DNA from 4 places in the Aureimonas populi genome. Region 4 is predicted to be linked to each of the others. Evidence: predicted binding sites of a transcription regulator. Region 4 holds the regulator's gene; each other region holds the start of a gene.
The links. The regulator LexA, encoded in region 4, represses DNA repair genes until DNA is damaged. The targets are predictions, from matches to a motif close to TGTTCNNNNTGTGTTCNG.
Positions count from the first base shown of each region.

Region 1: dnaE (DNA polymerase III subunit alpha) is a predicted target of LexA. The motif match lies at 2,361-2,378, and genes of this name have one in related genera.
Region 2: J7654_RS05540 (ImuA family protein) is a predicted target of LexA. The motif match lies at 4,804-4,821, and genes of this name have one in related genera.
Region 3: J7654_RS08490 (putative DNA modification/repair radical SAM protein) is a predicted target of LexA. The motif match lies at 2,141-2,158, and genes of this name have one in related genera.

Region 1 is NZ_CP072611.1:2,917,941-2,925,454, reverse strand. Features, by position in the region: gene J7654_RS13740 (TRAP transporter large permease) at 1-1,325, opposite strand, end outside; gene J7654_RS13735 (TRAP transporter small permease subunit) at 1,349-1,888, opposite strand; gene J7654_RS13730 (hypothetical protein) at 2,081-2,314, shown strand; gene dnaE (DNA polymerase III subunit alpha) at 2,597-6,073, shown strand; gene J7654_RS13720 (DNA polymerase IV) at 6,033-7,406, opposite strand; gene J7654_RS13715 (DUF3572 domain-containing protein) at 7,468-7,514, opposite strand, start outside.
Region 2 is NZ_CP072611.1:1,198,693-1,206,206, reverse strand. Features, by position in the region: gene J7654_RS05550 (error-prone DNA polymerase) at 1-2,277, opposite strand, end outside; gene J7654_RS05545 (Y-family DNA polymerase) at 2,274-3,734, opposite strand; gene J7654_RS05540 (ImuA family protein) at 3,835-4,698, opposite strand; gene J7654_RS05535 (metallopeptidase family protein) at 4,965-5,387, shown strand; gene J7654_RS05530 (TIGR02117 family protein) at 5,596-6,270, opposite strand; gene J7654_RS05525 (DUF1737 domain-containing protein) at 6,341-6,547, opposite strand; gene J7654_RS05520 (HpcH/HpaI aldolase/citrate lyase family protein) at 6,552-7,421, opposite strand.
Region 3 is NZ_CP072611.1:1,852,298-1,859,811, forward strand. Features, by position in the region: gene J7654_RS08480 (autotransporter assembly complex protein TamA) at 1-1,207, opposite strand, end outside; gene J7654_RS08485 (BA14K family protein) at 1,526-1,981, opposite strand; gene J7654_RS08490 (putative DNA modification/repair radical SAM protein) at 2,172-3,407, shown strand; gene J7654_RS08495 (UdgX family uracil-DNA binding protein) at 3,407-4,873, shown strand; gene J7654_RS08500 (hypothetical protein) at 4,883-5,374, opposite strand; gene J7654_RS08505 (DUF2474 family protein) at 5,504-5,635, opposite strand; gene cydB (cytochrome d ubiquinol oxidase subunit II) at 5,625-6,638, opposite strand; gene J7654_RS08515 (cytochrome ubiquinol oxidase subunit I) at 6,650-7,514, opposite strand, start outside.
Region 4 is NZ_CP072611.1:2,688,505-2,696,018, reverse strand. Features, by position in the region: gene moaC (cyclic pyranopterin monophosphate synthase MoaC) at 1-55, shown strand, start outside; gene J7654_RS12700 (molybdopterin molybdotransferase MoeA) at 52-1,263, shown strand; gene lexA (transcriptional repressor LexA) at 1,338-2,045, shown strand; gene J7654_RS12690 (ComEC/Rec2 family competence protein) at 2,068-4,227, opposite strand; gene gltX (glutamate--tRNA ligase) at 4,512-5,933, shown strand; gene gltA (citrate synthase) at 6,082-7,371, shown strand; gene lpxB (lipid-A-disaccharide synthase) at 7,412-7,514, opposite strand, start outside.

The DNA of each region.
Region 1 (7,514 bases), 230 kb from region 4:
GGCGTCATGAAGAACGTCACCGACTGCGGGAAGAAGATCAGGATCGCAACCAGCAGAAGCTGGAGGCCGAGCCACGGAATCGCCCCCAGATAGATATCGGAGGTCTTCACGTCCGGCGGCGCGATGCCCCGCAGGTAGAACAAGGCGAAGCCGAAGGGCGGGTGCAGGAAGGCCGTCTGGAGGTTCACGCACAGGAGAACGCCGAACCAGATGAGGTCGATATCGAGCGACTGCGCCACCGGCACAAGAAGCGGCACGATGATGAAGGCGATCTCGAAGAAATCGAGGAAGAACGCGATGAAGAAGATGAAGATGTTGACGAAGATCAGGAAGCCGACCGCCCCGCCGGGGATGTGAGACAGGAGGTGCTCGATCCACAGCCCCCCATCCATGCCCTGGAAGGCGAGGCTGAAGACCGTTGCCCCCAGGAGGATGAAGATCACCATCGCGGTGATGCGCATGGTCATCGCCATCGCCTGGCGCGTCAGCGTCCAGTTCAGCCGGCGGTGAAGCACGGCCAGCAGCATCGCGCCGATCGCGCCCATGGCGCCCGCTTCCGTCGGCGTGGCCAGGCCCATGAACATGGTGCCGAGAACCACGAAGATGAGCGCCAGCGAGGGCACCATGGACTTGGCCACGCGCCAGACGAGCGCCCGCCCGCTCATGGTGCGCGCTTCGGGCGGAAGCGGGGGCACGAGATGGGGCTTCAGCTTGGAGATGATGAAAATGAAGATCAGGAAGATCAGGATCTGCAACATGGCCGGGCCGATGGCGCCCTTGTACATGTCGCCCACGGACCGGCCGAGCTGGTCGGCGAGGATGATCAGCACCAGCGATGGCGGGATCACCTGCGTGATGGTGCCGGACGCCGCGATCACGCCCGTGGCGATGCGCTTGGAATAGCCGTAGCGCATCATGACGGGCAGCGAGACCACGCCCATGGCAATGACGGAGGCGGCGACCGTGCCGGTGATCGCGCCCAGAACTGCACCCACCAGGATGACGGCATAGGCGACGCCGCCAGGCAGCGGGCCGAAGAGCTGGCCCGCCCCTTCCAAAAGGTCCTCGGCCAGCCCGGAGCGCTCGAGAATCGCGCCCATGAAGGTGAAGAAGGGGATCGCCAGCATCAGCTCGTTCGAGACCACGCCGAAGAAGCGCAGGGGCAGGGCGTTCAGCAGGGCGGGGGAGAAGTGCTCGAAGACGACGCCCAGAATGCCGAACGTCATCCCCACGGCGGCGAGCGAGAAGGCCACCGGGAAGCCGAACAGCAGGAAGCAGATCATCGCGCCGAACATCAGCGGCGGCATGGGACCATATGCGAACATGGGGAAGGTGTTTCCTTGCCGGCCTACTGGAGAGGCTTCTCGTATTTCGTTTCAAGCGTGATGAGGCCGCGCAGCGCCGCCACGCGCTTGATGAGTTCGGACACTCCCTGGAGGAACAGGAGCCCGAAGCCGAGCGGCAGGGCGGCCTTGGCCGGCCAAAGGGGAAGCCCGCCCGCATTCATCGACACCTCGCCCGTGGTGAAGGAGCGCCAGAAGAACGGCCAGCACAGATAGAAGAAATAGCCGATCACCGGCAGGAAGAGGACGAGGAAGCCGATGATGTCGACCACCAGCTTGGAGCGGGGCGAAAGCAGGCCGTAGAGAACGTCCACCCGCACATGCTCGTTCATCCGCAGCGTATAGCTTGCCCCGAGCAGGACGATGCCCGCCAGCAGATACCACTGAATCTCGATGGCGCCGTTCGAGCTGATGCTCAGCATATAGCGCAGGAGCGCGTTGCCGCCGCTGATCAGGACGGCGGCCAGAACCATGTATTCGGCAATGACGGCGAAGCCTGCGTTCAGCCTGTCCACCGAGCGGCTGAAGAGGAGCAGCGGGCCCATTATTCTTCCCTCCAACGCGTCGCGTCCGGAAGGCTGTTCGGGGCGCGCGCCATGCGGGGTTGCCGCTTCTGCCGCACGAATCCCGCCGATGAAGCCCGCCTACGACATTTCCAGCTTCAAAGGCCAGCGCTTTCTTGCAAGGGAAGGGCAGGCGGTGCGCAAACCGCGGGGCGAAGGATGGAGGGCTGCGAGATGGAGAATGCGCGGATCACGCGCCAGCGCGAATTGGTGGAGACGATGCGGCAACGGCTTCATTTCGAGCTCCTTCTCCTCGACCGGATGCTCCGCAAGGCCGGCCACGACGTGCCGGAGGGACAACCGGCGGCGATCAGGGACGTCCTCGCAAAGGCGCGGCATCGTCAGCGCGGCAAGGCGATGGAACTCGCGGGGCCGCAGGGCCTGGCAGCGAGAGAGACGGCGCGCTGACCGCATTCCTGTGCGAGGAAGAATGGGATTGACAACGGCAACGAACCGGAACAAAAAAGGAACACAAGAACGAAACAGGAACTCATTCGATGCTGATCGTCAAGGAATGCGCTTCGCTGGCCGCTGTCTCCGCCTTCGTGCTCGGCTTCTCACTCATCGCCCATCTTGTTTGAGGATATGCCGTCCTTTCCTGTGGACGAGGGGTGCCCCCGCCACGACATCGGCGGAAGCCTCGTTCATGGGTAGGCCCTAGGCGTGGCGTAGGGTGGATGGGAACAGGCGATGGCAGAGACGATGGCTCCGCACGTTCGGCAACCGAAGTTCATCCATCTTCGCGTTCACAGCGCGTTTTCTCTGCTGGAAGGCGCCTTGCGGATCGACCAGATCGTCAAGCACGCCAAAGCCGATGGAGCCCCCGCCATCGGAATCGCGGACACGAACAATCTTTTCGGTGCGCTCGAATTCTCGGAAAAGGCCGCAAAGGCCGGGGTCCAGCCCATCGTGGGCTGCCAGATCGAGGTGGATTTCCGAGACGTGGAGAGCGATCCCTCGGGGCGGGATCGCAACGCGCTGGCAAGCTCTGGCCCGCTCGTCTTCATCGCCGCCGAGGAGGAGGGTTACGTCAATCTCGTCGATCTCGTTTCCCGCTCCTATCTCGCCCATGACGGCGACGAGCGGCCCCATATCCTGGCCGACTGGCTGGAAGGCCGCACGGCCGGCCTGATCGCCCTGACCGGCGGAGCGCTGGGGCCGGTCGGATGCGCTATCGCAGCCGGGCGTGGGCCGCTGGCGCGCGAGCGCGTTCTACGGTTGCAGGCGCTTTTCGGAGACCGGCTCTACATGGAGTTGCAGCGCCACGGCGAGCGCTCGCGGCGCACGGAAGGCGAGAGCGTCGAGCTAGCCTACGAGCTCGGCATTCCGCTGGTGGCGACGAACGAGCCCTTCTTCTTCTGTGCCGAGGATTTCGACGCGCACGACGCGCTCCTGGCCGTCGCCGCCAACAGGCTGGTGAGCCATGAGGACCGCAGACGCCTGACGAGCGACCATTGCCTGAAAAGCCAGGACGAGATGGCCGCGCTCTTCGCCGACCTTCCCGAAGCCCTGGAAAACACGGTCGAGATCGCGCGCCGCTGCTCCTTCCGTCCCAGGACGCGCAAGCCCATCCTGCCGCGCTTCGCAGGCGCGGATGCCGACCCGAAGGAGGCCGAACTCGCGGAGGTGGCCGAGCTTCGCCGTCAGGCGCAGGAGGGGCTGGAAGCGCGCCTTGCCGCCCACGGCCCCGCCCCGGGGCAGAACGAGGAAGCCTATCGCGAGCGGCTTGAGTTCGAGCTCTCCGTCATCGAGCGGATGGGGTTTCCCGGCTACTTCCTGATCGTTGCCGACTTCATCAAATGGGCGAAGGCGCAGGGTATCCCGGTGGGCCCGGGCCGCGGTTCGGGCGCGGGCTCGCTGGTGGCCTATTCGCTGACGATCACCGATCTCGACCCCCTGCGCTTCTCGCTCCTCTTCGAGCGCTTCCTGAACCCCGACCGCGTCTCGATGCCCGATTTCGACATCGACTTCTGCCAGGACCGGCGCGAGGAGGTGATCCGTTACGTCCAGCGGAAATATGGCCGCGAACAGGTGGCGCAGATCATCACCTTCGGATCCATGCAGGCGCGCGCCGTGCTGCGCGACGTGGGGCGTGTGCTCGAAATGAGCTACGGCCATGTCGACAAGCTGTGCAAGCTGGTGCCTGCCAACCCCGCCAATCCCGTCACGCTCGCCCAGGCCATCGAGGATGAGCCGCGCCTTCAGGAGGCGCGGGACAAGGAAGAGATCGTCGCGCGTCTCCTCTCCATCGCGCTGAAGCTCGAGGGGCTCTATCGCCACGCCTCCACCCACGCCGCCGGCATCGTGATCGGCGACCGGCCGCTGTCCCAGCTCGTGCCGATGTATCGCGATCCGCGGTCCGACATGCCGGTCACGCAGTACAACATGAAATGGGTCGAGCAGGCCGGCCTCGTGAAATTCGACTTCCTGGGTCTCAAGACGCTGACGACGCTCCAGACCGCCGTCGCACTGATCGAGCGCAAGGGCGTGAAGATCGACCTGTCCGCCCTGCCGCTGGACGATCCGGGCACCTACGCGATGCTGACGCGTGGCGAGACGGTGGGGGTCTTCCAGGTGGAATCGGTGGGCATGCGCAAGGCGCTGATCGGCATGCGACCCGACCGGTTCGAGGATATCGTCGCCCTCGTCGCGCTCTACCGGCCGGGGCCGATGGAGAACATTCCGGTCTACAACGCCCGCAAGCACGGCGAGGAGAAGGTCGAGATCATCCATCCCAAGATGGAGCCGATCCTGCGCGAAACGCAGGGCGTGATCATCTACCAGGAGCAGGTGATGCAGATCGCCCAGGTCCTGTCGGGCTATACGCTCGGCGAGGCGGACCTTCTGCGCCGCGCGATGGGCAAGAAGATCCGCGCGGAGATGGACCAGCAGCGCGTGCGCTTCGTCGAGGGCGCCGTGGAGCGCGGCCTGCAGAAGGCACAGGCCAACACGATCTTCGACCTTCTGGCCAAGTTCGCCGACTACGGCTTCAACAAGTCCCACGCCGCTGCCTACGCGCTGGTCTCCTACCAGACCGCCTATCTCAAGGCGAACCATCCGACGGAGTTCCTGGCCGCTTCGATGACGCTCGACTGCGGCAATACCGACAAGCTCAACGATTTCAGGACCGACGCCATGCGCCTCGGCATCGAGATCGTGGTCCCCTCGGTGCAGACCTCCTTCCGCTCGTTCGAGGTGGACGACGGGCGCATCTTCTACGCGCTCGCGGCCATCAAGGGCGTGGGCGAGCAGGCGGTGGAGCATATCGTGGAGCTGCGGCGGGAGGGCGGTCCCTTTCGCAGCCTCGAGGATTTCTGCGCTCGCATCGATCCGCGCATCGTCAACAAGCGCACGCTGGAGCATCTGATCTGCGCCGGCGCGCTTGATTGCTTCGGCCACGACCGGGCGATCCTGTGCGGCAATATCGACAGGCTCTCGGCCTATGCGCTGATGTCGCATGAGGGGCGCAACTCGCAGCAATCCAGTCTGTTCGGCGGGGCCGATGCCGAGCCCGAGCCGCTGCGCCTTGCGGAAGGTCCGGCCTGGACCACCTCGGAGCGGTTGATGCGCGAGTTCCAGGCCATCGGCTTCTATCTCTCGGCCCATCCGCTGGACGAGTACAAGAAGGCGCTCAAGCGCTTGAACGTGCAGTCCTATGCCGAGGTGGTGGCGAGTGTGCGAAAGGGCGCGACGGCCGCGCGCGTGGCTGGCACCGTCACGTCCCGGCAGGAGCGCAAGACGCGCACCGGCGGCAAGATCGGCATCGTGCAATTGTCGGACGCGAGCGGCCAGTACGAGGTGGTGCTGTTCACCGAGACGCTGATCCAGTTCCGCGACATGCTGGAGCCGGGAGCCTCGGTCATCGTGGCGGTCTCGGCGGAGGAGCGGCCCGAAGGCATTTCTCTGCGCGCCTCCGGCGTCCAGTCGCTGGAGCGCGAGGCGGAGAAGATGCAGCGCTCCATGCGCGTCTTCATGCGCGACGCCCGCCCGCTCAGCGCCTTCCGCTCGCATTTGAAGGACGGCGACAGCGAGGTGACGCTCGTCCTGGTGCGGGAGGAGGGGCGCCGTGAGGTGGAGATCGCCTTGCCCGGCCGTTTCCGCGTCTCGCCGCAGATGGCGAGCGCGATCAAGGCCGCGCCGGGCGTCCTTGAGGTGGAGCTGGCCTGATATCGGGCGAAATTTCCCGTGGGCGGGCCGCCCGCCGCGCCGCCTCCGCGTTCCGTTCCTCCACCGGCCTGAAGGTGTAGCCGGTGTCTATCGCGTGCGCGCCGAAGCGCGAGCGCACGGTGTCGAGCGCGCCTTCCGCCTTGGCGCGCCGCGCCGCGGCCGGATCGACCAGGTCAGCGGGGTCCGCCGTTTCGGCCGGAGAGAAGTCGCCACAGCCGATGCCGAGCAGGCGATAGCGCGTGCCGTCCAGCTCCTTTTCCAGAAGCTGGCGGCCAGTCTCGAAGATGCGTCCGGCAAGGCGGGTGGGAGAGCCGAGCTTGCGGTTGCGGGTTCGAGTGCGGAAGTCGGCGCCCTTCAACTTGAGGACAATGGTCTGCGCGGCGAGGTCCGTCGCCTTCAGGCGGTCCGCCACCTTCTCGCTCAACTCGCGCAGCAGGGGCACGAGGTCGGCGGCGCTCGAGAGATCGCGTTCGAAGGTCGTTTCCGATGAAATGCTCTTCATCTCGCCGCGCGGGCTCACGGGCCGCGGGTCGATGCCGCGTGAGAGGCGCCAGAGCCGCTGCCCCATCACGCCGTAGCGTTTCATCAGTTCGCCCTCCTCCATCGACTGGAGCTGGCCGATGGACCGCAGCCCGTCGCGCTCCAGCGCCTGCGCCGTCGCGGCGCCGACGCCCCAGATGAACGAGATCGGCCTGGCCGCGAGGAAGGGTAGGGTGTCGGCGCGGCCGATTACGGAGAAGCCGCGCGGCTTCTGAAGGTCCGAGGCGATCTTGGCGAGGAACTTGTTGTGCGACAGGCCGATGGAGACGGAAATTCCAAGATCGGCCTCCACCTCTCGCGCCAGCCGGGCGAGCACCAGAGCCGGCGGGCTCTTGTGCATCCTCTCGGTTCCGGTCAGGTCCATGAAGGCCTCGTCGATGGACAGGGGCTCGACCAGCGGCGTGAGCGCGCGCATGCGCTCGCGCACCGTCCGGCCGACTTCAGCGTATTTCGCCATGTCCGGGCGGATGATCGTCGCCTGCGGGCAGAGCTTGAGAGCCTTGAACATCGGCATGGCCGAGCGAACGCCGTGGATGCGGGCGTTGTAGCAGGCCGTCAGCACGACGCCGCGCCGCCCACCTCCGATGATCAGCGGCCGGTCGGCCAGATCGGGCCGCTCACGCTTCTCGACCGCTGCATAAAAGGCGTCGCAGTCCAGATGGGCGATGGAGAGGCCGGCAAGCTCGTCATGGGCCAGCACGCGCGGGCTGCCGCAAGCCTCGCAGCGCGGGCGTACGAGGGACTGCTCCTTCAGGCAGTCGCGGCAGAATGCGAAGGGGACACGAGCGGACATGGACGGAGTTCCAGACAGGCCCCATCATAACCGGCTCCGGGCGGCCCCGCGAATCTTCTCTTCAGTGCGGCACATCCTCATAGCGTCCACCCAGGGCTCGGCGCGCGG
Region 2 (7,514 bases), 1.5 Mb from region 4:
CGAGGCATAGACGAGGAGCGCGAAGGAGGCCGCGTGGCTTTCGGGAAAGCCGTATTCGCCGAAGCCCTCGATCTGGGAGAAGCAGCGCTCGGCGAAATCGCGCTCATAGCCGTTGGCGACCATGCCCTCGACCATCTTGGTCTTGAAATTGCCGACCTCGCCCGTGCGCTTGAAGGTCGCCATGGCGCGCCGCAGCCTGTCGGCCTCCGACGGGGTGAAGCCCGCCGCCACGATGGCGATCTGCATCGCCTGCTCCTGGAAGAGCGGCACCCCTTTCGTGCGCTCCAGGACCGCTTTCAATGCATCGCTCGGATAGGAGACGTCCTCCAGCCCCATCCGGCGCTTCAGATAGGGGTGCACCATGTTGCCCTGGATCGGGCCGGGCCGCACGATGGCGACCTGGATGACGAAGTCGTAGAACGCCACGGGCTTCAGCTTGGGCAGCATGGACATCTGCGCCCGGCTCTCGATCTGGAAGACGCCCAGCGTGTCGGCCCGGTGCGTCATGGCATAGAGCGCCTCGTCGCCCGCCCTCTCGCCCACGATGCCCGCCAGCGTCGGCATGGCGGGGAATTCCTGCCTGTAATGCTCATGCAGCATCTCGAAGCCGCGCTTCAGGCAGGAGAGCATCCCCAGCGCCAGGATGTCGATCTTGAGGATGCCCAATTCGTCCAGATCGTCCTTGTCCCATTCCACGATGGTGCGCCCCTCCATCGCGGAGTGAAGCACCGGCACGGTCTCGTCCACGCGCCCGCGCGTCAGCACGAAGCCGCCGACATGCTGGGAGAGATGGCGCGGAAAGCCGGAAATCTCGGTGCAGAAGTCGAGGACGTTGCGCGTCGTCGGGTCGGCCTCGGCAAGGCCGGCCGCCCGCGCCTCGCGCGCGCCGAGGTCCGAGGAGGAATAGCCCCAGACCGAGCCGGAAAGGGCCGCCACCGCATCGTCCGACAGGCCGAAGGCGCGGCCCACCTCGCGCGCGGCCGAGCGGGCGCGATAGGTGATGACGGTGGCGGCGAGCGCCGCGCAGTCTCGCCCGTATTCCTCGAAGATCCACTGCATGATCTCGTCGCGCCGCTCATGCTCGAAATCGATGTCGATGTCCGGCGGCTCGTCGCGGTCGGGCGAGATGAAGCGCTCGAAGAGAAGGCCGCCCAGCGCCGGGTTCACCTCCGTCACGCCGATGCAGTAGCAGACGGTGGAATTGGCCGCCGAGCCGCGCCCCTGGCACAGGATGCCCATGGCGCGCGCCGCTTCCACGATGCGCTGGACGGTGAGGAAATAGGGCTCGTATTTCAGTTGCCCGATGATCCCCAGCTCCGTCTCGATCTGCCGCGCCACCGTCTCCGGCACGCCCTCCGGGTAGCGCCGGGCCGCGCCCTCCCGGGCCAGCGCCCGCAATTCCTCGGCCGGCGTGCGCCCCAGCCGCAGCTTCTCGTCCGGATAAAGATATTCGAGGCTCTTCAGGTCGAAGGACAGCTCCTGGAAGAAGCGCCGGCTCTCCTCCGGCGCGCCGGGATGGTCGCGGAAGAGAGCGGCCATCTCCTCCATGGGCTTCAGGCGCCGCTCGGCATTGAGCGAGAGGAGCCGGCCGGCCCCGGAAAGCGGCACATGCTCGCGGATGGCGGTGAGCACGTCCTGCATCCGCCGCCGCTCCTCCACATGGTGGAACACGTCGTTGGTGGCCATCAGCGGCGTGCCCATGTCGCGCGCCAGCCGGGCGGCGCGCTCCAGCCGGCGCGCATCCAGCCCGTCATGCCGGCAGGCCGCCGCCAGCCGCACCGCGCCGGGAAAGGCCTCGCGCAAGGGGCCGAGCCCATGGCGGCACAGGCTCTGCGCCGCCTCCCACCCCGCGCCGCCCAGCGCATCGGGGCACAGCAGGGCGAGGTTCATCCCCGCGCCGCGATCCAGGAGGTCGGGCAGGAACAGGCGGCACTCGCCCTTGTGCGCCCGCAGGTTTCCCAGCGTCAGCAGCCGGCACAGATTGCCCCATCCGGCCCGGTCGCGCGGATAGGCGAAGATGTCGGGCGTGCCGTCGGCGAAGACGAGCCGCGCGCCGGGGCGGAAGGCGAAGCGCTCCACCCGCGCCTGCGCATAGGCGCGCACCACGCCGGCCACCGAATTGCGGTCCGCAAGGCCGATGCCCCCGAGCCCCAGGAGCTTGGCGGCCACCACCAGCTCGCGCCCGTGCGAGGCCCCGCGCAGGAAGGAGAAGTTGGAGGCGAGGCCGATTTCGCAAAACCCTTGCCCCGCCGGGAAGAAGCCGCTCTCCCGGCTCATGCGAAGAGCCCGTGCAGATACCAGGCCGGCGCCGTTTCGCCACCGTAATGGCCCTCGCGGAACAGCCAGTAGCGCCGGCCCTCCTCGTCCTCCACCCGCCAGTAGTCGCGCGCGGCGCCCGCATCCTCGCGCCACCACTCGGGGGCGATGCGCTCGGGGCCCTCCACGCGGGCGACCCGGTGCAGCGCCCTACGCCAGCGGAACTGGGCCGGCGCGCCCTCCGGCACCTCGGCGGTGGCGATGACGGGCTCGGGGCGCGCCAGGAGCCGCAAGGGGCGCGGCGAGAGGGCGAAGGGCGCCGCGCCCGCATCGCCCGCCGCCCCGAAGCGGAGCGCCTGGGCGCGCTCGGGCCTGTGGCTCCCCACGCCCTCCAGCCCGAACACGCAGACCTCGCCGAGGCGCGCGCTCAGGCGGTCGAGCAGCGCCTCCACCGCCTCGCCGCCCCCCTGCGCCTCCTCCAGCGAGACCTGCCTTTCCGCCAAGGGGTCGGCGGCAAGGACGCTCAGCTTGACGAGATCGTAGCCGAAGCCCGCATCCAGCTCCTCCCCCCGCGCGGCCAGCTTCTCCTTGAACAGGCGGGCAAGGCGCGCCGGCTCGCGCGAGGGCGCCGACAGGCGCACGCCCACGCGCTCCACCGCCCCGTCGACGCGAAACAGCGACAGCTCCAGCCGCCGTGCGCCCTCGCCCCGCTTTTCGAGATCCCCCGCGATGCGCTCCGCCAGCGTGCCGGCGATGGACAGGACGTCCTCCTGCCGCGCGATGGGTTCGAACAGGCGGCGCTCGTGGATGATGAGGGGCGCGGGCCGGCGCGGGGCGATGGGGCGGTCCCGGCGGCCCAGCGCCTCGTCCAGGCCATCGGCCAGCGCGCGGCCGAAGCGGCGGGTAAGCCCCGCGCGCGGCAGCGCCATCAATTCCCCGAGGCGCCGCAAACCGAGGCGCGACAGGAGCGCGGCCGCCTGCGGCGCCAGACGCAGCGCGCAGACCGGCAGCGGCGCCAGCGCGCGCGCCTCCTCCCCCTCCTGGAGGCGCGTGCCCGGCGCATGACGCACCAGCGCGCGGGCCGTGCCGGCATGGCCGGCCACGGCGGCCTGCACCGCGAAGCCCTGCGCGCCCACCTGCGCGACGATCGCCTCCATCATCGCCGCCTCGCCGCCGAAGAGATGGGCGCAGCCCGAAATGTCGAGGAGGAGCCCGTCCGCCCCGTCGAGCGCCACGAGCGGCGTGAAGCGCTCGCACCAGTCGGCGACGCCCTCCAGCAGCCGGGCCTCGGCGGCGGGGTCGCTCTCGCAGGCTTCGAGGCCCGGAAAGCGCGCCCGCGCCTCCGCCAGCCCCAGCCCGCATGAAAGGCCCAGCGCCTCGGCCTCCTCGCACAGGGCGGCGAGGCGCAGCGCGCCCTCGATCTTCTCGGTGAGAACGAGCGGCCGCCCTTCGCCTTGCCGGCCACCGCCCGCGCCCATGCCCGCCCCCACGGGCACGGCCCCGCCCTTGGCGCGGTGGGCGCTGCCGGGCATCTCCGGGAAGGCGAAGGGCTCGGCGCCCTGCGGCGCGCGGGGCCCCTCAGGAGGCGCGGCCGAGCGCCAGGCGCGGCCCAGCCTGGCGCGCCGGATGCGGTCGCTCGGCAGGCGCGGCAGCCACAGGGCGAGAAAGCGGGGCGGCACGGCGCGCCGGCTCGAAACGGTGCTCATCGAGGTTCCACTCCAGAAGGAATTGTCCGCCGCGCCCGCCGGGCGCCTTTTCCACCCGCACCCGGAACACCGGCGCGCCGATGAGCCGGCCGCGGCCGGCCCTCTCGCCGAGGGAGGCGGCGGGAGAGACGAGAAGCCGCACGGGGGCCGAGCTGGTCTCGCCCGCCGCGCTCTGGCGCAGGAGCAGGAAGGGCCGGCCGCTTTCGCGCGCCCGCAGATGCAGGCGCCGCGTGCCCTCCAGCGAGAGCAGCTTCGGGTTGCCGCGCACTTCGAGGATGGTGAGCGCCGGCGCGCCCGAGCGCGCCGCCTCCTCCCCCGCCCAGACGGCATCCTCCACCCGGCGCGCGCGCACCACGACCAGCGCCCCGGGGTCGAGGCCGAATCCGGCCAGCCCCTCCCGGCAGGCCAAGCCCGCCTCGTGGAAGGCCAGGTCCTGCCCGATCCACAGGAGAGGGCGCCCCGGGGCCGCGCCGAAAAGCGCGGCAAGCCCGAGCGCAAGGCCCGTGCCCGCCCCCGAATCGCGCGCCTCGCCGACCCGCAATTCGCTGAGCCCGCAGGCCGGCAGGCCGCCGGAGAGGCTCTTGTCGAGCCCCGGCACGCCCAGGGAAAGGACTTTGTTCCTCTCCGCCTCCCCCTCCACCGGCCCCCTGCGCAGGCGCGGTCCCACCGTGCCCTCGATACGCGCGATCGCCTGGCGCAAGGCCGCCACACGCGCCGCCCCGGAAGCGGAATCCACGCCGCAAAACGACATCCCCCCTTTCTTCCCTGCGTCGGCAGCCATGGCGTTCTCCTCGGCCGGGACCGCATCCGTCCCGCCCGTCAGCCCGTTCGAAGGGGCGATAGTTCCTGTTATGTTCCTATGAATTCCAGAGCCTCCCAAAGGAGTCAAGCGGGTGGGATTGAAGAATATTTTCTCAAAGCCGGGCAACCATTCGCGCCCGCTCTGGAGCCGACCGCGCCGGATGCCTATGGTGCGCGGCGAACGCCACGGAAGGAATGGACATGGCCAAGCTCGACCGCACCGGAGACTGGGGCGCCCGCATGGCGCCGAGCCTCGAGGAGTTCGAGAGCCTGGCGCTGGAAGCCTATGCGGCCCTGCCGGACGAGTTCCGCGCGCTCTCGGGCGAGATCCGCTTCCTGATCGCCGATTTTCCCGAGGACGCGGTGGTCGAGGAGATGGGGCTGGAGAGCCCCTTCGACATTCTCGGCCTGTTCGAGGGCCGTCCTTTAGGCGAATCGGACGTGCCGATGACCTTCGAGATGCCCAACCGCATCCTTCTCTATCGCCGGCCGATCCTCGACTACTGGGCCGAGCACGAGGAGACGCTGGGAGCGCTCGTCACCCATGTCCTGATCCACGAGATCGGCCACCATTTCGGCCTCTCGGACGAGGATATGGAAGCGCTGGAAGCGGGCGCCGACTGATCCGCCCCCGCCAGCCCGGTTCCGGTCTCCTCACCCTCGTCGAGGGGCGGGACGAAGGTCTTTCCGGCCCTGGAAAAGCGCGCCCCACGCGATCTGCGCGCCCAGCACCGCGAGCCCGGCGAAGAACCAGCGCCGGAAGCGTTCAGGGCTCGTGCGCCCGCGCAGCCGGCCGCCAGCGCCGGGGCAGGCGCTGGAGGAGGAGGCGTCCCTATGAATGCAGGTCGAGGGAGGCGAACAGCAATTGCGGCAGGGGCGTCCACCAGCCGGTGGAGACGCCCGCCGCCGCCAGCGCCGCCGATGTCCAGACATTGCAGCCGATCAGGATGTTGAAGGCGCCCCGCGCCTCGAAGAAGCGGTCGAAGGGGGTGTAGCCGGCCCCCTCCACCACCTGCGGCGCCCCGGCCTCGTCCCGCGCCAGCGTCGCCTCGATGAAGGTGACCAGCGCCTCCAGGCCGGCGTCCGACAGGACGATCCGGCGCGTATGGCCAAGATCGGCCGGCAGCGGCGGGATCAGCTCGAAGCGCAGGACGGAATCGTCCAGTGTCACCGAGGCGAAGGCGGCTCCGGGCGTCAGCTCGCCCCAGGTGGGCGTGCGCGTGTAGAACTCCCGCCCGCCCCAGCCGACGAGCACGTGGCCGAGGCCCGGATGATCGAGCGGCAGGCCCGCCGCGCCGAGGAAGCGGAGGCGCGACAGGACCGGGGGCGTGGAGGGAAGCGCGATGTCGGTGTGGATCGGGTTGGCGATGAGGACGATCTCATGCGCGCCCCCCGCCGCCGGCGCGGCCACGGGGCGCGGCACCACGAGGCCGAGCGCAAGCGCAAGCGCGATCATGAGCGCGAGCGCGAGAAAGGCCCCGGCCGAGCGCCGGGCGCCGGGGCGCATTCGCCTCAGGACCCGTCCGGGAAGGGGAGGCGCGCGCCAAACCGATCCGATGCCGTTCCCGCAGGGGCCCTCACTGTTCGCCCAGCTTCATGGAGGGGTCGTAGTCCTTGCCCTCGACGATCTTCGTCACCGGCTGCGCGCATTTCATCACCTGCTCGGCCGCGTCGAAGGCGTAGGCGGGGCTGCCGGCCAGCTCCCAGCCCTTGGAGAGGGCCAGCGAGACCTTATGGCAGAAGGCGGCGTCGTCGATGCCGGTGAGCAGGCGGTAGAGCTTCATGGGGTCAGTTCTCCAGTCTGTCGCGGAAGGCGAGAAGCGCCCTCGCCTCTTCGAGATGCAGGCGCTCCACCATCCGCCCGTCGAGCGAGATGACGCCGCGCCCCGCATGGGCCGGCAGGGCGAAGGCGGCCACGATGCGCTCGGCGGCCGCGATCTCCCCGGCCGAGGGCGCGAAGGCCGCGTTCGCGGCGCCGATCTGGTTCGGGTGGATCAGCGTCTTGCCGGCAAATCCGAGCGCGCGCGCCTGCGCGCACTCACGCGCCAGTCCCTCCGCGTCGCGGAAGTCGTTGTAGACGCCGTCCAGCACCGCCACCCCGGCCGCCTTGGCGGCGAGCACGACCTGCATCAGCCAGGGCACGAGCTCGGGCCGGCCCGGCGAAAGGCGGATGCCGGTGGACAGGACGATGTCGTTCGGCCCCACGACCAGCGCCCCGACGGGGCGCGACAGCCTGGCCGCCGCGATCTCCTGCGCGGCGAGGATGCCGCGCGGCGTCTCCACCATCGCCCAGAGCTCCAACGCCTCCGGCGCGCCCGCCCCGGTCAGGCCCTCGTCGAGGGCCGCCAGCATGGCCGCGCTCTCCACCTTGGGCAAGAGCACCGCGCCCAGCCCGGAGAGCGCGGCGATATCCTCCGCCCCGCCCTCGCCGAGCGCATTGACGCGCGCCACCCTGAACGGGCCGCCGTCGGGAAGGGCGGCCAGCTGGGCGGCCAGGCGCTCGCGCGCGCCCTCCTTCTCCTCGCGCGCCGCCGAATCCTCCAGGTCGAAGATCAGCGCGTCCACCGCCAGCCCCGCGCTCTTCTCCAGCGCGCGGGGCTTGGCGGCCGGCACGAACAGGGCGGAGCGCAGCGGGCGGGGCGGGGCGGCGGGCATCATGGCTCCTTCCTGCCCCGGCCCCGGTGCGCGCGCAAGGGGAGGCTTTGACCCCCGCCCCGCCCCGATGCTATTTCGGCCCGGCACGCGCGAGGA
Region 3 (7,514 bases), 840 kb from region 4:
CATAGGCCAGCGGCTGCTCGCGCAGCGCGATCAGCGAGCCGACATAGACCGAATCGGGGCCGAGCACGCCGGGCTTGCGGAAGACCGCCGAGGCCCGGTAGTCCGCGCCCTCGATCTCGCGGCCGTTGTCGGAAATCTCGTTGGCGCCGAGGCGCGAGACGGCGCCCTCCAGGCGGATGCTCTCGGCCCGGCCGAAGAGGTTGCGGCGCTCGTAATAGACGTTCGCGCCGGCCCCTTCCGTGTTGGAGAAGGTCGCGCCCGCGCCAAACGTGTTGAAGGGCCGCTCGGCGATCTCCACGAACACGGGCAGCGTGCCGTCCGCAGCCTGCGCGTCCGCCGGCCGCACATTGACGCTGGAGAAGACGCCGAGGCCGGTCAGGCGCTCGCGCGCCCGGTCGATCACCTCCGGCGAATAGGTCGTGCCGGGCTCGATGCCCGCTATGTAGGCGACGAAGCCGGGGATGACGCGCCGGGTGCCCGACACGCCCGTCTCGCCGAAGGGCACCGGCTCGCCGGGGGAAAGCTCCAGCGCGTAGTCGAGCCGCGCCGTGGCGCTGTCGGCCACCACGTCGCGCCCGGTCACGGCCACGAAGGGCCGCCCGGTCTCGCGCAGGTCGCGGTAGATCTGGTTCTCGGCCGCCAGGACGCGCACCGAGTCGGCGGCTTCCCCCGCCTCCAGCCCGTATTCCGCCGGGTCGATCGGCACGCCCTGGGCGCTGATGGCGACCCGGCCGATGGTGAAGAGCTGGCCCGGCGTGACGGTGATCGTCACCGGCACGGGCCGGGACGTGTCGAAGGTGGCGTCCGGCGGCAGGTCCGCGATGTCCTGCCCCTCGATGCGGATGGTGACGATGCCCTCGTAGCGCGAGTTCTCGTACAGCGCGGCAACGAGGCGGCGGCGGTCGTTGCGCGCCTTGGACAGAAGCCCGAGCGAGCCCGAGACGGCCTCGTGCTCGTCCGCGACGAGGGTGGAGGCGCTCTCCAGAATGTCCTGCAGGCCCTCCACCTCGGGCGTGACGGTGAGGCTGACCGTGTATTCCACCGGATCGACGATCTCGTCCTCGACCTCGTCGTCGCTGGAGAACAAGCCGAAAGGATCGAGCAGGCTGCGCGCGTCCACCGGGGCGGGCAAGGCCGAGGCAACGACCAGCCCGAACATTCCCGTCAACGCGAGTTGGCCCGCCAAGCCCTTGAAACCGATACGCAATGAACGTCTTCTCTTCGCAAGGACCTGCCCGTACCCGAAGGGCGGGGTTCCGGCCGGCGACGATCCCGCGGCTCTCATCCCCCCGGCGGCCCTGCGATGGCCGCCCGCGCCCTCCAAGCGTGTGCCCTCAAGATGGCGGCAAAGGCCCCCGCCTGACAACGCCCAAATCTGTGGTCTGGCGTGAAAGAGGGGGCGCGAAGCCTATTGCGCGAACATTTTGTGGGACTTGTGCCACACTCCTTTCCCATCGCTGGAAGCTTGTACGAGAAAAGCCGGCGGGGTGTCCCGCCGGCTTCCATTCTGTCCCGTTCGACGCTCTCAGAGTTGGCAGACGCGCCTCTCGCCCCGGCTGTTGGCCACATAGGTGTGGGTGGCCGGATCGTAGGTGCGGTAGCGCTGGGCGCAGCGCGCCACCGATTCCCGGCTGACATTGCGCGCGCCCGGCCGGCGATTGTCGCCGCCCGCAATTGCCCCGCCCGCGATGGCGCCGGCGGCCAGCCCGAAGATCGCGGCGATCGCGGCCTGGTTCCCGTCGCGCCGGTCATGGCGGTAATTGTCGCGGTACCAGCGCTGGTAGCGGCGCTGGTCCCAGTTGCGGCCTCCGCCACGCCGGAAGTCGCGGCAGTCGCGGTTGCCCGGGTTGCGTGCGCAATAGCGCTCCACGAAGCGCTGCTGCTCGCGGATGCTCTGGGCCGAGGCCTCGGTGGGCGCCATGGTCACGGAACCGGTCGCCAGCATCGCGACGGCCATCATGCTGCTGAAGAGTTTTCGCATTTCGTTTCCTGTCCTTCTTGCGTTCATCGATGCCGGCGCGGTTCTGAGCCCCGCAGACGAAACGGCTCGATCCGCCGGCCGTTCCTTTGCATCCAGACTGACCCGGCCGAGATGAACCGTAGCTGAAACCCCCGTTCACGAAGCCGAACCACCCCTGTTCGGAACGAAGAGCGAACACTATAAAGTGGCGATGGCGAAGACGACCCTGATCCAGAAGCTCGCGATTCTCTCCGACGCGGCCAAATACGACGCCTCCTGCGCGTCGAGCGGCTCGACCAAGCGCGATTCCATGAAGTCGAAAGGGATCGGCTCGACGGAGGGCTCGGGCATCTGCCACGCCTATGCGCCGGACGGGCGATGCATCTCGCTGCTCAAGATCCTGATGACGAACTTTTGCATCTACGACTGCGTCTACTGCGTGAACCGATCCTCCTCGAACGTGGCGCGCGCACGGTTCTCGGTGGAGGAGGTCGTCGATCTCACCCTCAACTTCTACAAACGCAACTATATCGAGGGCCTGTTCCTCTCCTCCGGCATCATCCGCTCGTCCGACTACACGATGGAGGAGATGGTGCGCATCGCCCGGCTGCTGCGGCTGGAGCACGGCTTTGCCGGCTACATCCATCTGAAGACGATCCCGGACGCCTCTCCGGCCCTGATCGAGGAGGCGGGGCTGTTCGCAGACCGCCTGTCGATCAACATCGAGCTTCCCACCGATGTGGCGCTGGCCGATCTGGCGCCGGAAAAGCACCCCGGCGACATCAAGCGCTCCATGGGCCATCTGCGGCTCAAGATCGAGGAGCACAAGGGCGAGGCGAAGGACCGGGCAAGGCCGAGGCCCTTTGCGCCCGGCGGGCAATCCACGCAGATGATCGTCGGCGCCGACGGGGCCGACGACGACGCCATCCTCACGCGCTCGGAAAACCTCTACGGCAATTATCACCTGCGCCGGGTCTATTATTCCGCCTTCTCGCCCATTCCCGATGCGTCCAGCCGCCTGCCGCTGGCCAAGCCGCCCTTGATGCGCGAGCACCGCCTCTACCAGGCCGACTGGCTGATGCGATTCTACGGCTTCGACCGGCAGGAGATCGTGTCCGGCGGGGCGGGTGGAATGCTGGACCTTTCCATCGACCCCAAGCTGGCCTGGGCGCTGAAGAACCGCGACCGCTTTCCGGTGGACGTCAACCGCGCTGACCGGGAGATGCTGCTGCGCGTGCCGGGGCTGGGCGCCAAATCGGTGGACCGCATCCTTTCCACACGGCGGCACCGCACGCTGCGGCTGGAGGATCTGAGGCGGCTTTGCGCCTCGCTGGAAAAGGTGCGCCCCTTCGTCTCCGCGCTCGGCTGGAGCCCGGGCGGCCTGACCGACCGGGAGCACCTGCGCCCCCTCGTGGCGCCGAAGGCCGAGCAGTTGAGCCTGTTGTGATGTTCGAGGTGCGGCTCGGCGCTCCCGCCGATTTCGAGGGCTGGCGGCAGGCCGCGCGCACCGCGCTGGCGCTGGGCATCGCGCCGCAGGATATGGGGTTCATGGTGGAGGGCGAGGCAGGCGGGCTTTTTGCCGAGCCGCTGCCGCCCATGCCGCCCGATGCGCGCCAGGCTTTCGTGCCCAGGGCCTTTTTCGATCTGGCCGGCCTTCTCCTCTGCCATGCCGATGCGCAGCGCTTTTCCCTCGCCTACCGCCTGCTCTGGCGGCTTCAGGGCGAGAAGAAGCTTTTGGAAATCGCCTCCGACCCGGACGTGGCGCGCGCGGCCGAAATGGCGAAGGCGGTGCGGCGCGACGCGCACAAGATGAAGGCCTTCGTGCGCTTCCGCGAGATCGAGACGCCGCAAGGCCGCCACTACATCGCCTGGTTCGAGCCCTTCCACCACGTGGTGGAACTGACCGCGCCCTTCTTCATGCGCCGCTTCACCGGCATGGTCTGGTCGATCCTGACGCCGAAGCGCTCGGTGCACTGGGACGGGGTGGATCTGGTCTTCGCCCCCGGTGCCTCGATGGCCGACAAGCCGCAGGACGACGACATGGAGGCGCTGTGGCTGACCTATTACGCCTCGATCTTCAATCCGGCGCGGCTGAAGGTGAGGGCCATGCAGGCCGAGATGCCGAAGAAATACTGGCGCAACCTGCCCGAGGCCGTCCTGATCGACCCCTTGATCAAGGGAGCCGAGGCCGCCGCGCGGGCCATGGTCGAAACCGCGCCGACCCTGCCGAGTTATCGCCATGAACGCCAGGTGGAGCGCGGCGCGATGGCAAGGACGGACGAGGCGTTCTCGGGGCGCGACAAGCGGCCGGACGATCTGGACGAGGCCCGCGAGCAGGCGAGGCACTGCAAGGCCTGCCCCCTGTGGGAGCCGGCCACGCAGACCGTGTTCGGGCGCGGGCCGGCCGACGCGCCGGTGATCTTCGTCGGCGAGCAGCCGGGCGACCAGGAGGATCTGGCGGGCGAGCCTTTCGTCGGCCCCGCCGGCAAGGTCTTCGACGCCGCGCTCGCGGCGGCGGGCATCGACCGGCGCCAGGCCTATGTGACCAATGCGGTGAAGCACTTCAAGTTCGAGCCGCGCGGCAAGCGGCGCATCCACGCCAAGCCGAACATGGGCGAGGTGAAGGTCTGCCGATGGTGGCTGGAACTGGAGCGCGAGCTGATCCGCCCCCGGCTGATCGTGGCGCTGGGCGCCACGGCCGCCGCTTCCGTGCTCGGCCATTCCGTCACGATCCGCGACACCCGCTCCAGGCTCATCGATCTCGAGGAGGGCACCAAGCTCCTCGTCACCGTCCATCCCTCCTACATCCTGCGCCTGCCCGACGCGGCCGCCAAAGCCCGCGAACAGGCGGCTTTCGAGAAGGACATGGGGATGGTGAAGGAATACGTGCCGGCCATCGCCCTGGGGGCGTGAGGCCCCCTTCTATCCGACGCGGGCGTGCCTGATTCGGAGTTCCGGCCGCTCGCCGGAGGGAATGAAGCGGAAGACACGTTCGCCGCCTTCGCCGATCGCATCGAAGGCCCCGATGAAATCCCCTTGGCGCTCGGTCAGGGAACTGCCGCCGCCCGAACCGGTCCGCGACGTTCCGCGAACCGAACCGTCCATCAAATTCACCGTGTAGACCGTTAAGCGATCGACGAGGCGCAGGGTTTGCTCACCCGTGCGATAGACGTTCATATGCGCCGTGCCGCCGGTGTCCATGGGAAGGCCGGCGCGCCCGATCTCCTCCCCGCCGCGCAGGACCACCAGCGTCCGGCGGTACTCCGCGAGGAAGATGTGGGCTTGCAGCCGTTCGAGCGCGATGCTGCTCGGTCCGATCTCCACGGTCATGGGGATCCGCTCGGGCGTGCGTTGCGACGTCTCGAATGTCAGGGCGAGGAAAAGTCCGAAGGGAAGCGCGACGAGCACGAACAACAACGCGCCGACGATCCGAACGAACCACTTCATGAGGCCGCCCCGCTTCCCTGCGGCTGCGCCGCCTTCGGACGAACCTTAGGAAGTTGAGGCGGAAAATCAAGTTTCGCCGTGTGTCCGCCGGCCGGCCTACAGGATCATCGCCCGTATGCCGTAGGCGACGGCCGAGAGCGTCAGGAGGCTGGCGGTCCACAGGGCCGCGAACCAGAGGAGGCGTTGCCAGAGCGGCCCGGGGGTCGGGCGGTGCGGGTCAGTGGCCATGCTGGTGGTAGCCTTCGCCTTCGCGCACCTTGCCCCGGAAGACCCAGTAGGAATAGCTCGTATAAGCCAGGATCATGGGGATGAGCACGCTGGCGCCGACCAGCAGGAAGCCGAGCGAACTGTCCGGCGCGGCGGCCTGCCAGATCGTCAGCTCGGGCGGCAGGATGTTGGGGTAGAACGAGATGCCGATGCCCACGAAGGACAGGGCGAAGAGCGAGAGCGCGCTCAGGAACGGGCGCCGGTTGGACTCGTGGTTGGCGAGCGACCTGAACAGCAGGAACGCCGCGCCCGCCACCATGATCGGGATCGGCGCGACGAGCGCGATGCGCGGGAAGGAGAGCCAGCGCCAGTAGAACGCGTCCTGAAGGAAGGGCATCCACGCCGAGACGACGCCGATGAGCCCGAGCGTGCCGGCGCCCGCGATCCACGCATGGCGGGCGGCGAGGCGGTTCAGCGGCCCTTCGGTCTTCATGATCAGCCATGTCGCCCCGAGCAGCGCGTAGCCGATGACGACCGCCACGCCCGTCACCACCGAGAAGGCGGTGAACCAGTCGAACCAGCCGCCCGCATAGGCGCGACCCTCGATCTCGATGCCCTGCACGATGGTGCCGAGCGCCAGCCCTTGCGCGAAGGCGGCCAGGATCGAGCCGGCGAAGAAGGCGATGTCCCAGACGCCGCGCCAGCGCACCGTGCGGAAGCGGAACTCGAAGGCCACGCCCCGGAACACCAGCGCCAGCAGCATGGCGATGATCGGCGCGTAGAGCGCCGGCATGACGACGGCGTAGGCCAGCGGAAAGACGGCGAAGAGCCCGCCGCCGCCGAGCACCAGCCACGTCTCGTTGCCGTCCCAGAAGGGGGCGATGGTGTTCATCGCCGTGTCCCGGTCCTCGTGCCGTGGCAGGAAGGGGAACAGGATGCCGACGCCGAGGTCGAACCCGTCGAGCACGACATAGGCGAGCACCGCGAAGGCGAGGATGAAAGCCCAGATGAGCGGGAGGTCCATGGGGTGCTCTCCTACTCGGCCGGGGCCGGCGAACGGGACGGGTTGTCGCCCGCCTCCATATGCGGACCCTGCGCGAAGCCCGCGGTGCGGATGGGGTCTTCCGGCCGCGGCCCTTCCTCGTCCATCTCCGGCGGCTTCCTCATGCTGCGCAGGATGTAGTAGGTGCCCGCGCCGAAGACGAGGAAGTAGACCGCGATGAAGGCGAGGAGCGAGGTGCCGACCGCGCTCGCCGCGATGGGCGAGGCGCTCTCGGCCGTGCGCATGAGGCCATAGACCGTGTAGGGCTGGCGCCCCACCTCGGTGGTGATCCAGCCGGCCAGCACGGCGACGAAGCCCATCGGCCCCATCAGCACGCTGGCGCGCTGGAGCCATGTCGCTTCCACGAGATCGCCCCGCCAGCGGTGCCAGAGCGACCACGCGCCGATGCCCAGCATCGCCAGCCCGATGCCCACCATGAGGCGGAAGGAGAAGAAGACGATCCAGACATTGGGCCAGTCCTCGCGCGGGAACCGGTCGAGCCCGGCGATCTGCGCGTCGAGCGAATGGCCGAGGATCAGCGATCCCAAGGCCGGCACCTCTACCGCATAGCGCATCTCGCCCGCCTCCATGTCCGGCAGGCCGAACAGCGTCAGCGGCATGGCGCCTTCCGTGTTGGTCGAGAAATGCCCCTCCATGGCCGCGACCTTCATCGGCTGGTGCTCCAGCGTGTTGAGGCCGTGCTGGTCTCCGGCGAAGATCTGGATGGGGGCCACAACGGCGGCCATCCACAGCGCCATGGAGAACATCAGCCTGGCGCCCTGGTTGCCCCGGTCCTTCAGGAGATGCCACGCCCCGACCGCCCCCACCACGAAGGCGGTGGTGAGGTAGGCGGCCAGC
Region 4 (7,514 bases):
CATCCGCCTCCTGGAGAAGTCCGGCGGCCGTTCGGGCGACTGGGCGGCGGAATGAGCCTTCTGCCGCTGGAAGCCGCGCTCGAACGACTCCTCTCCGACGTTTCGCCCATCACCGACGAGGAGCTTGTTCCGCTGCGCGAGGCCACCGGCCGGGTTCTGGCATGTGACGTGAGCGCACTTCGCACCCAGCCGGATTTCAACGCCTCGGCCATGGACGGCTACGCAGTGCGATCCGCACAGACGGCCTCGCCTCCATCCGTGCTGTCGGTCATAGGCGAATCGGCCGCCGGCCACGCCTTCGGCGGCCGGATACAGGATGGCGAGGCCGTTCGTATCTTCACAGGCGCGCCCGTGCCCGACGGGGCCGACGCCGTTCTGATCCAGGAGGATGCCGAGCGGCTCGGCGAACGTCAGGTGCGCGTTCTTGCCGTCGTCATGCCCGGCGAGAACGTCCGCCCCGCCGGCAACGATTTTCGACAGGGCGACGTGCTCCTTCAGCGACATGCGCGCTTGACGCCCGGTGCCGTGGCGCTGGGCGCGAGCGGCGGCCATCCCCGCCTGCCCGCCCTGCGTCGTCCCCGCGTGGCCATCCTCGCCACGGGCTCCGAACTGGTCGAGCCCGGCGCGCCACTCGGCCCCTCGCAGATCGTCGCCTCGAACAGCTACGGCCTGGCTGCTCTCGTCGAGGCGAATGGGGGGGAGGTTCTGGATTGCGGCATCGCGCCCGACCGGGTGGGCGACATCCGCGCGCAGATAGACCGCGCCTTGCGCGACGGCGCCGACATCTTCGTCTCCATCGGCGGCGCATCCGTCGGCGACCACGATCTCGCGGCGAAAGCTTTCGAGGAATCGGGGGCAACACTCGACTTCTGGAAGGTGGCCATGCGGCCCGGCAAGCCCCTGATGGCCGGGCGCCTCGGGCCGATGCGGCTTCTCGGCCTGCCCGGTAACCCTTCCTCCTGCATGGTCGCGGCCACGCTGTTCCTGCGTCCCCTGCTCCGCCGCCTCGCGTGCCTGCCTCCCATCGTCGAGAGAACCGGGCGCCTCGGCAGCGGGATGCGCGCGAATGGCGTGCGCGCCGATTTCGTCAGATCGATGCTGAACCCCGCGGGCGACCGCGAAACGCCGGAAGTCCTGCCGCTCGACAGGCAGGATTCCTCGCTCCTTTCAATCTACGCCCGTGCGCAGGTCCTCATCCACCGCCCTCCCCACGCGCCCCCGGCCAGCCCAGGGGACGCCTGCCGTTTCGTCGTTCTGGACTGACGGGTCCTTGCGGAACACAACTAGAACAGATAGGTTTGTTCAGGTTTTGTTTTTGATTCTGCGGGGCCGCCTCGATGCTGACGCGCAAGCAGCACGATCTTCTTCTCTTCATTCACGAGCGGTTGCAGGCTGCCGGCGTTCCGCCATCCTTCGACGAGATGAAGGACGCGCTCGAACTGAAGTCCAAGTCGGGCATTCATCGGCTCATCACGGCACTGGAGGAGCGCGGCTTCATTCGCCGCCTTCCCAATCGCGCCCGGGCGCTGGAAATCCTGCGGCTGCCCGAAGGCAGCGCCAAGCCGGCGCGCCCGGCCGGCGGCTTCAAGCCGAGCATCGTGGGCGGTGCCCGTGCACCGGCGGCGGAAAAGAAGGGCATGGGCGCGCATGAGGCCGCCAATGATGGCGTGAGTGTCCCCGTCATGGGCCGCATCGCGGCGGGCGTGCCCATCTCGGCCATCCAGAACAACACGCGGCACGTCACCCTGCCCGCCGACCTGATTGGCGGCGGGGAGCATTACGCACTCGATGTGGCCGGCGATTCGATGATCGAGGCGGGAATTCTCGACGGCGATACGGTCATCATCCGGCGCGGCGATACGGCCAGCCCGGGAGAGATCGTGGTCGCACTGGTGGACGACGAGGAAGCCACGCTCAAGCGGTTTCGGCGCAAGGGCGACAGGATTGCCCTGGAAGCGGCCAATCCAGCCTACGAGACACGCATCTTCGGCGCTGACCAGGTGAAGGTGCAGGGCAAGCTCGTCGGGCTGATCCGCCGGTATTAAGGCCGAACTGTCGGCTGGCACGCTATTCGGCGGTGGCGGTGCGGGGGGATGCTGATGCGTCCCGCTCCGGGTTGCGCCAGAACTCCGGCCATGGCGCATGGCGGTGCCTGTTCCATTCGCGTGGCTCCGCCGCGATGGAAGGCGTGACAACGGCCCGGCCGGTTTGCGGATCGGCGGAAACGGCGAGAGAACCGGTACGCCGCAAGCTTCGCAGCGTGACGAGGTGCGCCCCGCTGCGGCATTGCGAAAGTCGGATCGCGCGGGAGACGATGGCGACATCCGTGGTGTCGCAGAGAAGTCCCGTCTTCTCGTAGTCCTCGGTCCATCCCACCCTCAACCCGCTGCGCGTCGTGGCCCGGCAGATATTCTCCGTGCAGGTGAAGGCGCCGGGCGAGGTGTCACGGTGCGTGTTCTCTTCGCGCGGATAGGCCTCCGGGAAGGCGCGGCTCCATTGGCTGTCGACGAAGCCGTTCGGCCGCTCCTTCAGATGGGCAAGTCCGCCTTCCTCGCCCACCAGGGCAAGCTGCTTGCCGTCTTCGAAGATCAGGAGTTCGGGCGGCTCGCGGCGATCGGGTGCGAGGGTCAGGCCGACCAAGGCCAGGGGCAAGGCGATCCACCTCAGGCGGCTTGCGAAGAAACAGAGCGAAAGCACCGCAGCCGAAAGCAGAACGAGGCCCGATTTCGTCATGAGCCCGGTCGTGCGGTCGGGAAACCAGGCTGCGAGGATTTCGGCCATACGGAAGACGAGAGTGAGGCCATGGCCCATGGCCTGCCACACCGGCGAATCCAGCCCGAAGGGCATCAGCAGAACCGCGATCAAGGCCGCCGGCATGATCCAGAAGCTGAAGAGCGGCATGATCGCGACATTGGCGATGAGGCCGCCGAGAAGGGCGGCGCGCTGGAAATGATAGACGCCGTAGGGCGCCGTGGCTCCTCCGGCGATAAGCGAGGACAAGGCGAGCGCCATAGTCGCAAGGGCAGCCCCCGCGAGTACGCCGCGCGGTGGCCCCGCCCTGCGCTGCCTGCGCCTGTTCCACCAGCGCATCAAAGCGCCGTAGGCGCCGATCAGGGCGGCCGTCGCGGCGAAGGACATCTGGAAGCTTGCCGTCAGCACCGCATGGGGGCTGATCGCGATGACGATCATCGCGGCGATGGCGACGTTGCGCAGCGTTAATGCGGGCCGATCCAGGAGCACGGCGCCGAGCATGATCACCAGCATGATATAGGAGCGTTGCGTCGCCACGTTGTCGCCGGCGATGAGAAGGTAGGCCGTGGACACCGCGAGCGCGACCAGCGCGGCCATCTTCTTGGTGGAGACGAGGAGCGGCACGGCCGGAAGCAGCGACAGGATCGCGCGCACCGATAGCATGGTGAAGCCGGCGATAAGGGCCATGTGGAAGCCGGAGATCGACAGCACGTGCGCGAGGCCCGTTATGCGCAGCCATTCGTCCACCTCGGCGGGGATGCCGGCGCGCTCGCCCGTAACGAGGGCCGAGGCCACCGCGCCTTCCGCACCCTCCACCACGCCTCGAATCCGCTCGGCCATGGCCACGCGCGTGCGCGCCACCCGTTCCAGGAAGGTCAGGTCCTGCGGCTCGCCGATGAAGGGCTCGGGCGCGCCAAGCGAGAAGCCATAGGCGCCGAGCCCCTGGAAGAACGGCACGAAGGAAAAGTCGTAAGCCCCCGGAAAGGCCGGCCCGGATGGCGGGCGCAGACGGACGAGCCCGACATAAGTACCGCCGACCGGAATGAGCGCGTGACGGCTCGTGACGACGATGCGAACGCGCTCGGGCGGGCGGGAGAGAACGGGCCGCTCGGTCGAGAGGATATCGAGCACGTATCGCACGCGACTGCGATCGTCGATGTCCCTCCACTTTACACGCCCCTCGATTCGAACCGTCGCCTCGCCGGAGAAAATCGTGGTGTGGGTGCGCGCCAGTTCCGCGTGGGCGAGAAGCATCCCGCACGCGGCGGCAAGAGCGACCAGCCAGAGCGGCCGCCACGCCGTGCCGGGGCGCGAGATGAGGAAGGCGCCGCCCAGCAGCGCCGCGAGCGCCGCAGTGGCGGAGAGCGGGGCGCGGATGTCGGCGCCGTAGAAGAGCGCCAGACCGATGATGAGGCCGAGCGGAGTGATGAAGAAGCTGGAGCGGGCGCGCTCTTCCACTTCCAGTTCGCGCCGCAACCGGGCGCCCGGACCTTCCGGCCATCCGCCGGCGGAGAACGCGAAGGGCGCGGGGAAGAGGCGAATGCTCCTGCCCCGTCCACGTGCCGTTCCGCTGCCCTTTGCCTGTCCCGGCGCCGCCATCGTCATCCCGCCACCGGCTTGCCTCCCCGATTCCCTATGCTACACAGCTTCGCGCGAAAGCGAACCACGTTCGCGCGCTGTGTTGGCTGCGACCCCACCCTCATGGACTCGATTGATTCGAGCTTGCCGGTCCTTGCCGATCGATCAAAACTGGAGCCCTCATGTCCGACCGCGTCGTCACGCGCTTTGCGCCGTCCCCCACGGGCTTCCTGCACATCGGGGGCGCGCGCACCGCGCTCTTCAACTGGCTCTATGCGCGCCGCCACGGCGGCAAGATGCTGCTGCGAATCGAAGATACGGACCGGGAGCGTTCGACCGAGGCGGCGGTGACGGCCATCATCGAGGGGCTCGACTGGCTCGGCCTCTCGGCCGATGAGCCGTGGGTGTCGCAGTTCGAGCGCGCGGCGCGCCACCGCGAGGTGGCGGAGGAAATGGTGCGGCGCGGCGGCGCCTATTACTGCTACGCCTCGCAGGCCGAGCTGGAGGAGATGCGCGAGAAGGCGAAGGCCGAGAAGCGCCCTCCCCGCTACGACGGCCGCTGGCGCGACCGCGACCCCTCCGAGGCACCCGAAGGCGTCAAGCCCGTGATCCGGCTCAGGGCGCCTCTGGACGGCGAGACGCTCGTGGCGGACCGCGTTCAGGGCGATGTGCGCTTTCCGAACAAGGATCTCGACGACCTCGTCCTCCTGCGCTCGGACGGCACGCCCACCTACATGCTTGCCGTCGTGGTGGACGATCACGACATGGATGTCACCCATGTCATTCGCGGCGACGACCATCTGACGAACGCCGCGCGCCAGACGTTGATCTACGAGGCGATGGGCTGGGACGTGCCGGTCATGGCGCACATCCCGCTCATCCACGGCGCGGACGGCGCCAAGCTTTCCAAGCGGCACGGGGCGCTCGGCGTGGAGGCCTACCGTGCCATGGGCTATCTGCCCCAGGGGCTGCGCAACTATCTCGCCCGCCTCGGCTGGAGCCATGGCGACGACGAGATCATGTCCATCGAGCAGATGATCTCCTGGTTCGACATCGACGATGTGAACAGGGGCGCCTCGCGTTTCGACTTCGCCAAGCTCGAGGCCGTCAACGGCCACTGGATGCGCGCGGCTTCCGACGACGAGCTGACCGACGCCCTGATGGTCGAGCGCGAGCATCTGCCCAACGGCGGGATATTGAAGCGCCGCGACGACGAGACCGTGCGGCGGATGCTTCTCGAGGCGATGCCCGGACTGAAGGAACGTGCGAAGACGCTGGTCGAGCTGACCGACAGCGCTGCCTATCTTTTCGCCGACCGCCCTCTGCCCCTGGAAGAGAAGGCGGAGGCGATCCTCGCGGGCGGTGGGCGCGAGATCATCGCGGGCCTGCTGCCGGCCCTTTCCGATGTGGGCGAATGGACGGCGGCGCAGCTCGAAACGGTCGTGCGGGACTATGCCGAGGCCCGGGACATCAAGCTCGGCAAAGCCGCGCAGCCCTTGCGCGCAGCGCTGACGGGACGCTCCACCTCGCCCGGCGTCTTCGACGTGCTGGCCGTTCTAGGCCGGGACGAGGCGCTCGCGCGGCTGAAGGATCAGTCTGCTTGACAGCGCGTAACGCCGTTCGAGGCGAAAGCGATGTGGCAAAAACTTGTTCGACGCCCGCCTTTCGTCTAGGCACTGATGGCAGAAATGTAGTGTGCGCTGCAGCGGACCTTCGTTCGCCCGGCGCTCTCACGAACAAAAGGGAGAAGGCATGAGTGAAACGGCCAAGCTCGCTCTGAACGGCAGAGAAGCTGCGTTCGGTCTACGCCACGGTACGATCGGCCCGGACGTCGTGGATATCGCGTCGCTCTACAAGGAAACCGGGCTCTTCACCTACGATCCCGGCTTCACCTCCACCGCTTCGTGCGAATCGAAGATCACCTATATCGACGGCGACGAGGGCGTGCTCCTCCACCGGGGCTACCCGATCGACCAGCTCGCCCAGCGCGGCGACTTTCTGGAGACGTGCTATCTGCTCCTCTACGGGGAGTTGCCGACCGCGCAGGAGAAAGAGGATTTCGTCTACCGCGTAACGCGCCACACGATGGTGCACGAGCAGATGTCCCGTTTCTACACCGGATTCCGGCGTGACGCGCATCCCATGGCTGTGATGGTCGGCTCGGTCGGCGCCCTCTCGGCCTTCTACCACGATTCGACGGACATCACCGATCCGCACCAGCGCATGGTGGCGTCGATCCGCATGATCGCCAAGATACCGACGCTGGCGGCGATGGCTTACAAATATCATATCGGCCAGCCCTTCGTTTACCCGCGCAACGAGCTTTCCTACGCGGAAAATTTCCTCAACATGTGCTTCGCCGTTCCGTGCGAGCCCTATGAGGCCAACCCGGTTCTGGCAAAGGCGATGGACCGGATCTTCATCCTGCACGCCGATCACGAGCAGAACGCCTCCACCTCGACGGTGCGCCTCGCCGGCTCGTCGGGTGCCAATCCCTTCGCCTGCATCGCGGCGGGCGTGGCATGCCTGTGGGGCCCGGCCCATGGCGGCGCGAACGAAGCCGCGCTCAACATGCTGGCCGAGATCGGCACCAAGGACCGCATTCCCGAATTCATCGCCAAGGCGAAGGACAAGAACGATCCGTTCCGCCTCATGGGCTTCGGTCACCGGGTTTACAAGAACTACGATCCGCGCGCCAAGATCATGCAGGAAACGTGCCACGAAGTGCTGGACGAACTTGGCATCAAGGACGATCCGCTGCTTGAAGTGGCGATGGAGTTGGAGCATATCGCGCTCCATGACGAGTATTTCGTCGAGAAGAAGCTTTATCCGAACGTTGATTTCTACTCCGGCATCACGCTGAAGGCACTCGGCTTCCCCACCACCATGTTCACCGTCCTGTTCGCGGTGGCTCGCACGGTGGGCTGGATCGCGCAGTGGAAGGAGATGATCGAGGATCCGCAGCAGCGCATCGGCCGCCCGCGCCAGCTCTATACGGGTGCGGAGCGACGCGACTATGTCGGCGTCGACCAGCGCGGCTAAGGCCCGCGAAACAGAAAAAGGGCGCCTTCGGCGCCCTTTTTCATGCCCGGCGCGCTTCGATCTGCGCCAGAACGATATCGGCGGCCGCCTCGCCCGGCGGGCGATCCACTGCCATGAGGCGGCGGACATCGGCAAATCCCAGC